2 regions of the Limnohabitans sp. 2KL-3 genome follow, and region 2 is predicted to be linked to the other one. Evidence: predicted binding sites of a transcription regulator. Region 2 holds the regulator's gene; the other holds the start of a gene.

Region 1 (4,245 bases), on a different contig from region 2:
CTGATCTGGTCACCGCAAACATTGCCTCACTGTTTTTTACAGAAAAGCACAATAATTATGCGTCATAAATCCAAAAACTGTGCAATGAAAATCGCCTCATAGCCCGTATTCAGGGGCTTTGAGGCGATATTTTGTGGTTTTACCAACTGACCTCTCGGTCCGGTGTCGCACTGATTTTGTGAACGCTCAGATCTGCCCCATCGTATTCTTCCTCTTGGCTCATTTTCAGACCCAAGGTGAGCTTTAAAACACCGTAAACCAACACGCCACCCAACAAAGCCCAAACAACACCCAAACCTGTGCCGATCAATTGGGCTGTGAAATTGACCCCACCCAAGCCACCCAAGGCTTGCGTGCCAAAAAGTCCTGCGGCCAAACCGCCCCAAGCGCCACACAGACCATGCAGTGGCCAAACACCCAGCACATCGTCAATCTTCCATTTGTTTTGGGTCAGTGTGAACATGACCACAAACAAACCCCCTGCCACAGCACCCGTCACCAATGCACCAAACGGGTGCATCAAGTCGGATCCCGCACACACCGCCACCAAACCGGCCAAGGGGCCGTTGTGCACAAAACCGGGATCATTTTTGCCCAAGAGCAAAGCCGCCAAGGTCCCGCCCACCATGGCCATCAAAGAGTTGACGGCCACCAGGCCCGAAATTTTGTCGAGCGTTTGAGCGCTCATCACATTGAAGCCAAACCAGCCCACGATCAAAATCCACGAGCCCAATGCCAAAAAAGGGATGCTCGATGGCGGGTGCGCCGAGACTTGACCATCTTTGCGGTAACGGTTGTAACGTGCACCCAACAGCACAACGGCAGGCAAAGCAATCCAGCCGCCCATGGCGTGCACCACCACCGAGCCGGCAAAGTCATGGAACTCATCGCCCGTGACCGCCTTGATCCAGGCTTGCACCCCGAAGTGCTGGTTCCAGACAATGCCCTCAAAAAAGGGATACACAAAACCCACAATCACCGCCGTGGCAATGAGCTGAGGCCAAAACTTGGCACGCTCGGCAATGCCACCCGAGATGATCGCGGGAATGGCCGCCGCAAAGGTCAGCAAAAAGAAGAACTTGACCAAGTCATAGCCATTTTTGGCGGCCAGTTGTTCGGCCCCAACAAAGAAGGTGGTGCCATAAGCCACGCTGTAGCCCACCACAAAATAAACCACCGTGGACACGGAAAAGTCCACCAAGATCTTGACCAGCGCATTGACCTGGTTTTTTTTGCGTACCGTGCCCAGCTCTAAAAATGCAAAACCAGCATGCATGGCCAAGACCATGATGCCGCCCAACAAAATAAATAGCGCATCTGCGCCCTGTTTCAGTGCTTCCATGACCGTCTCTCAAGGTTTTTTGAACTAAATTGGTGCATAAAGGGTTTCATGCCCCTTGGCGCACCAAACGAAAGCAAGAAATAGGCCCAAATTGATGCACACCTGCAGAGCAGGCCCAGATCGCTCACGTAAGATGCGCCATCTTTGACTCTGTGAATCCACCCTATGGAAGCCTTCTTCGTCTCGACCGGCATCGTGGCCCTGGCCGAAATGGGCGACAAAACCCAACTCTTGTCGCTGGTCCTGGCCGCCCGTTTTCGCAAACCCTGGCCGATTGTGCTGGGCATCTTGGTGGCCACACTGGCCAACCATGGACTGGCTGGTGCTGTGGGCAGTTGGGTCACCACGGTGATGGGGCCCGATGTGTTGCGCTGGGTCTTGGGCGCATCGTTCATTGCCATGGCCGTGTGGATGCTCATTCCCGACAAACTGGACGACGATGAGGGCAACAGCGCCCCCCGCATGGGCGTCTTTCTAACGACCGTCGTGGCCTTCTTTTTGGCAGAAATGGGCGACAAAACCCAAATTGCCACGGTCATGTTGGCCGCGCAGTACAACGCTTGGTTGATGGTGGTCGCAGGCACCACCTTGGGCATGATACTGGCCAACGCCCCGGTGGTCTGGCTGGGTGACGCCATCACCCGGCGCGTGCCCCTGCGCCTTGTTCACTTGGTGTCGGCAGGCATTTTTGCGGTGCTGGGCGTGATCGCTTTGTCCGGCTGGGGCGCGTGAACAGCCTTCATGGTTGCCTGAACAGCGCCTTTGGCCGAACAGGCCCCCGCCGCCTGACCCTGGGGAGGATCAATCGATCTTGGCCCCCGAAGCCTTGACCACCTGCGCCATGCGCACATAGTCGGCGGCCAAAAGCTTGCCGAAATCGGCGTTGCTCATGTCGCGGGGCTCAATGCCTTGCTTGTCCAGGCGGGCCAACACGGCCGGGTCTTTGAGCAATTTGCTCACAGCCGCGTTGATGCGGTTGGCTTCGGCGGCCGGCACAGCGGCAGGGCCCAAGAAGCCGAACCACGAATCAAACTGGTAACCCGGCAAACCGCTCTCGGCAATGGTGGGCAAGTCGGGCAGGTATTTGCTGCGCTGGGGCGAGGTCACCCCGAGCAAGCGGATGCGGTTGTCCTTGACAAAAGACAGTGCGCCAATGCTGGCCGCAATCACCGCTTGGGCGCGGCCCGAGAGCACTTCGTTGATGGCTTCGCCCGTGGCCTTGAGCGGGATGTGCACCACGTCCGTGCCCGACAGACCCGTGAAATAGGCCATGGCCAAGTGGGTGGCACTGCCCACACCGGCGCTGGCGTAGTTCATCTTGCCGGGGTTGGCCTTGGCATAACGGATGAATTCGGCCGCGTTTTTGGCGGGCACATCGGGGTGCACCATGAGCACGTAGCTGGCGCTGCCAATGTGGGCCAGGGGTGCAAAGTCTTTTTGCGGGTCATAAGCCAGCTTGGTGTAGAGCGATCCGGCAATGTTGTGGCTGGCCGCTGCGGCCACCATCACCGTGCCATCGGCCTCGGCGCGGGCCACATAACCGGTGCCCACGGTGCCGCCTGCGCCTGCGCGGTTTTCCACAATGACCGTCTGGCCCAAGGCCGCTGCCATCTCTTGGGACAGCGCACGGGCCAGCGTGTCTTGCACACCACCGGCTGCAAAAGGCACCACGATGCGCACCGTTTTGGTGGATTGCGCTTGCGCCAGGCCCACGGCCGACAGCAAAGCTGTGCCCAAAGTGGCCGTCAAAATTTCACGCCGTTGCATCATGAGAGTTTCCTTGTGATGGGTTCAAAACATTCAAAGTCAGGCCACGCACACCCGGTCGGCCAGGCGGCGCATGAAGCGCTCGCACCAGGCCAGTTGCTCCAGCGTGACCCACTCGTTGGGCTGGTGCGCCTGCGCGATGTGGCCGGGGCCGCACACGATGGTGGGCACACCCGCCTGGTGAAACAGAGCAGCTTCCGTGCCAAAGGACACCTTGCCCGCGCCACTGGCCGGGTCGACTTCGGCGCAGTCAAAACACAGCTGCGCGATCTCACTGTCGGCCGCCGTGGCAAAACCGGGCAACACCGATTTGAGTTCATGCGTGATGCCGGTGTCGGGTGCGACCGCTTGCATGGCGGGCACCAAGCTCTCGCCAAAGGCTTTGGCCTGGGCAAACAGGTCTTCGGGCGTGTTCATGTGGTGGTGGCGGATTTCCCAAGTCACCTCGCACTGGCGCGGGATGATGTTGAGCGCGGTGCCGCCTGCGATCACGCCCGTGTGGATGGTGGTGTGCGGCACGTCGTAGATCGGGTCGAACGGGCCGTTTTGAACCAGCTCGCGGTGCATGGTTTTCAGGTTCGCCACAAACTCGCAAGCGATCTCGACCGCGTTCACACCCAGCGGCGTGAGCGAAGAATGGGCCTCAAAACCGTGCACCGTGGTTTTGTACGAATGCTTGCCCTTGTGCGCAATCACCACCTGCATGCCGGTGGGCTCGCCCACGATGCAGCCTGCAGGCTTGAAGCCCTGGGCCACCATGTCGGCAATCATGCGGCGCACGCCAATGCAGCCCACTTCTTCGTCGTAGCTGAAAGCCAGGTGGATCGGGCGCTTGAGTTTTCTTTTCAGCAGCTCGGGCACCATCATCAGGCAGATGGCCCCAAAACTCTTCATGTCGGTCACGCCCCGGCCGTACATCTTGTCGCCTTGGATCACGACTTTGAACGGGTCGGTGTCCCAGGGCTGGCCGTCCACCGGCACCACGTCGGTGTGGCCCGACAACACCAGGCCGCCCACTTTGGTTTCGCCGTCGTGCGCGGGCAGGGTGGCCCAGAGGTTGGCTTTTTGCCCGCTGTCGTCGTAGGTGCGGCTGCAGCTGATGCCCAGATCGTTCAGGTAAGCCTCGGTCCAGTCCA
Region 2 (4,245 bases):
GGCTGCTCTGGAGCTTGCCAGCGCACCAGGCTGGAAGTTCTCGCGCCCGCGCCCGGCCACACCCGCTGCGGCAATGCGTTCGCCATAGGGCGGGTTGAGCAGCATGACGCCGGGCGTCTCGCTGGGGGGCATGCGTTGCAGCGCATCACCACCTCGGAACTCGATCACGCCGGACACGCCAGCACGCTCGGCATTGCGCTCCGAAAAGTCGACCATGCGGAAGGCCACATCGCTTCCAAAGACGGGCGCGGTGGGTTCGTGTTCCAGGTCACGGGCTTCTTCGATCAGGCCTTGCCAGACGTGGTTCTGGAAGGGCAGCAATTTCTCGAAGCCAAAGCGGCGTTGCAAACCTGGGGCGATGCCGCAGGCGATTTGCGCCGCTTCGATCGGGATGGTGCCGCTGCCGCAGCAGGGGTCGTACAGGGGCACGGTGGCGTCCCAGCCGCTGGCCGCGATCATGGCGGCGGCCAGGGTTTCTTTCAAAGGCGCATCGCCCTTGTCGGTGCGCCAGCCGCGCTTGAACAGCGGCTCGCCCGAGGTGTCGATGTAGAGCGTGGCCGTTTCGGGGGTCAGGTGCGCGTAGATGCGCACGTCGGGCCAGCTGGTGTCGACGCTGGGACGCTCGCCGCGCTTGGCGCGAAAGCGGTCGGCTACCGCGTCTTTGATTTTGAGCGCCGCAAAGTTCAGGCTGGTCAGTGGGCTGTGCTGCGCCGTGATGTCGATCTTGAAGGTTTGCTTGGGCGTGAACCAGATTTCCCAAGCCACTTCGCTGGCTGCGCGGTACAGGTCGTTTTCGTTGCGGTAATCGGTGACCGACAGCTGCACCAGCACGCGCTGGGTCAGGCGGCTGTGCAGGTTGATGCGCAGGGCGTCGCGCCACGAGGCGCGGGCCATCACGCCGCCGCGCCCGGTCATCAGGTCGTGGCCCGTGAGGCCGGTGATGGCGTGGACCTCGTCGGCCAAAAAGCCCTCAACGCCAGCGGCGCAGGGCATGAACAGGTTCAATGAATTCACGGGGAAAGTCTTCTCAAAGGGTTTTGCGCAGGTTGGCGGGCGCGATCTTCAGGGCTTCGCGGTACTTGGCCACCGTGCGACGTGCGCAGTCGATGCCTTGCTCTTTCAGCATCTCGGAAATTTGGTTGTCCGACAGGGGTTTGGCGGGTTTTTCAGCCGCAACAAACTGCTTGATGAGCGCCCGCACGGCGGTGCTCGACGCGGCGCTGCCGCTGTCGGTGCCCAGGCCCGAGCCAAAGAAATACTTCAACTCAAACGTGCCTTGCGGCGTGGACATGTATTTGGCCGTGGTCACACGGCTGATGGTGGACTCGTGCATGCCCAGCTCGTCGGCAATTTCGCGCAGCACCAGTGGGCGCATGGCCAGAGCGCCGTGCGTCAAAAAGTTCTTTTGTCGCTCGACGATGGCGGTGGACACGCGCAAGATGGTGTCAAAGCGCTGCTGGATGTTCTTGATGAACCAGCGGGCTTCTTGCAGACGTTGCTGCAAGCCCGCGTGGCTGTCGCCCTTGCCGCCGCGCAGGGCGTTGGCATAGATGTCGTGTACACGCAGCTTGGGCATCACGTCGGGGTTGAGCTGGATTCGAAATTTGGGTGTGCCGGTTTTGCTGGTGTTGACCACCAGCACATCGGGAATGATGATGTTGCGCTCGGCCTGCACAAAGGGCCGGCCCGGTTTGGGTTCAAGCCGGGCAATGAAGGGAATGGCGGCTTTGACCACGGCTTCGCTCAAGCCACAGGCCAGCGCCAAACGCTTGTAGTCGCGCTTGGCCAGCATGTCCAGCGGCTGGGCGCAGATGGCCAGTGCCGCTTGGGCCACTTCGTCGTCGGGGGAGTCCTGCAGACAGGCTTTGACCTGGATGCGCAGGCATTCGGCCAAGTCGCGTGCACCCACGCCCACGGGTTCGAGCGATTGCAGCAAGCCCAGCGCCACCGTGAATCGGTGCACCAGCTCGTCGATTTGTTCAAGGTCGTCAGTGCCGGCCAGGCTGGCGGCCAGTTCGGGCAGGGTGTCGGTCAGGTAGCCATCGTCGTTGAGCGACTCGATCAAAAAGCGCAGCGCAGCGCGGTCAATCTCGGACAAGCGCAACGACAAGGCCTGGCGGTGCAAAAAGTCGGTCAGAGAGCCGCTGCTGCCGGCCAGGTCGATGGCGTCGGCGGTTTCTTCGCCGTTGTTTTGGCGTGGGGTGGCGTCGCCGCCCCATTCGCTGTCGTCGGGGCGCATGTCCACGCTGCCGTCGCCGTCCCAGCTTTCGGCCACATCGGTCACGGCTTCGTCACGGGCTTCGTTGGCGTTGTCCTCGCTGCTGCTGGCGCTGCTGGCGCTTTCGCTCACGCGGTCGCCCAAACTGACGTGGGTGTCGGCCTGGTCCAGACCAAAGGCTTCGGCAGGCGCTTCTTCCTCGGTGCGTTCAAGAAACGGGTTCTCGTCCAGCATCTGGTCCACCTCTTGCGACAGCTCCAGCGTGGACAGTTGCAGCAGGCGGATCGATTGTTGCAGCTGGGGCGTGAGCGCCAAGTGCTGGGACATGCGCAGCGACAGGCCGGGCTTCATGGCTGTGCTTTCGTGTCAAGGCGTTGGGATGGGTGCATCACATGCGGAAGTGTTCGCCCAGGTACACCCGGCGCACATCGGCATTGGCCACGATTTCCTCGGGTGTGCCTTCGGCCAGCACGCGGCCTTCACTGATGATGAACGCGTGATCGCAAATGCCCAGGGTCTCGCGCACATTGTGGTCGGTGATGAGCACGCCAATGCCGCGTTGCTTGAGGAAGGCGATGATGCGCTGGATCTCGATCACGGCGATCGGGTCGATGCCGGCAAAAGGCTCATCCAGCAAAATAAAGCGCGGGTCGGTGGCCAAGGCGCGGGCAATTTCGACGCGGCGGCGCTCGCCGCCCGACAGCGCCACCGAGGGGGAGTCGCGCAGGTGGTCCACCCGCAAATCGGCCAGCAGTTCGCTCAGGCGTTTTTCGATTTCGGCATGGGCCAAAGGGCGGCCTTGGCCATCGGTTTGCAGCTCAAGAATGGCCCGCACGTTGTCGGCCACGGACAGTTTTCTAAAAATCGAGGCTTCTTGTGGCAAATAAGACAAGCCCATGCGTGAGCGCTTGTGAATCGGCATGCGCGTGACGTCTTGCCCATCGATCAGAATTTGCCCCCCGTCGGCGCTGACCAAGCCCACGATCATGTAAAACGAAGTGGTTTTGCCTGCGCCATTGGGGCCCAGCAAACCGACCACTTCACCTTTGTCGACTTGCACCGACACGTCGTGCACCACTTTGCGACTGCCGTAAGCTTTTTTGAGGTGCCGGGCTTCCAGGCGGCTGGTGAACGGGGCCTGGCTCATGGTTTGGATGGCGTGGCAAGGCCAGGGCTGTTGCGCAAAACGGGACGCGGTGCGGTCTGGGCTGGAGCGGCCGCAGGGGCCGATGGGTTTTGACGAGGCGTCAAGGTGGCCCGCACACGCTGGTCCCGGGCGTTCGGGCTGTCTTGTGTCCGGCCATCCACCTGAATCACTTCGGTGGTGTTGTTGAACACAATGGTTTGCCCCTGAATTTGGTCTGCCACCACGGTGCCACGAAGCATGCGCACTTCGGCGCGTTTGACCAGGGTGACCACATCGGCTTGGTTGTCATAGGTGAGGGTTTCGGCCTCGCCTTCGGTGAATTCCTCCAGACCTTCGCGTTTTTGACGAAAGAACACCCGTTCATTGGGGGCCGCCCACAAGCGGGCCACTTGTTTGCCTTGGCTGTCTTGCTGAACTTCCATGCGGTCGGCCCGCAACACCAGGGTGCCTTTGGTGGCGACCACTTGGCCGTTGAATTGCGTCAGTTGTTTGTTGTCGTCGTGCCGCATGCTGTCGGCTTCAATGTGCATGGGCTTGTCGCGGTCAGCTTTCTCAGCCCATGCAGGCAGGCTCAACCCGCCCAGGCCCATGAGCATGGCGCTCAAGACGACGGTCAAAAAAGGGGTGTGGAATGTGGAGGGCATGAATCTTGCTGGACAATCGTTCGATTGTAGGCCCAAGCCTTGACGATCGGCTGCCAGCACGCCCGTGGCCCAAGAAAAACCCGGGATGGATGCTGTGCGAGCACCCATCCTCAGGCTGGGGGCGGCCTCAGCGTGCCGTGCGGGTTTGGGCGATGAGGGATTCGGCCACCTTCAGGGCGCGGTCCATGCTGCCAGCCAAGGTGCCATCAACGTAATAGCGACCCGCTACGCCCAAA

The links. The regulator sigma-54, encoded in region 2, starts transcription at its own class of promoters, with help from an activator protein. The targets are predictions, from matches to a motif close to TGGCANGNAANCTGCTTT.
Region 1: the regulator sigma-54 is predicted to act here: its motif matches at 1,413-1,430, upstream of AMM41_RS16160 (ammonium transporter).

Annotation. Positions count from the first base shown of each region.
Region 1 is NZ_CXON01000015.1:54,267-58,511, forward strand. It holds gene AMM41_RS16160 (ammonium transporter) at 140-1,342, opposite strand; gene AMM41_RS16165 (TMEM165/GDT1 family protein) at 1,508-2,074, shown strand; gene AMM41_RS16170 (tripartite tricarboxylate transporter substrate binding protein) at 2,144-3,112, opposite strand; gene argE (acetylornithine deacetylase) at 3,149-4,245, opposite strand, start outside.
Region 2 is NZ_CXON01000004.1:277,886-282,130, reverse strand. It holds gene AMM41_RS08375 (THUMP domain-containing class I SAM-dependent RNA methyltransferase) at 1-1,014, opposite strand, end outside; gene AMM41_RS08370 (RNA polymerase factor sigma-54) at 1,028-2,569, opposite strand; gene lptB (LPS export ABC transporter ATP-binding protein) at 2,607-3,365, opposite strand; gene lptA (lipopolysaccharide transport periplasmic protein LptA) at 3,362-4,009, opposite strand; gene AMM41_RS08355 (thiol:disulfide interchange protein DsbA/DsbL) at 4,137-4,245, opposite strand, start outside.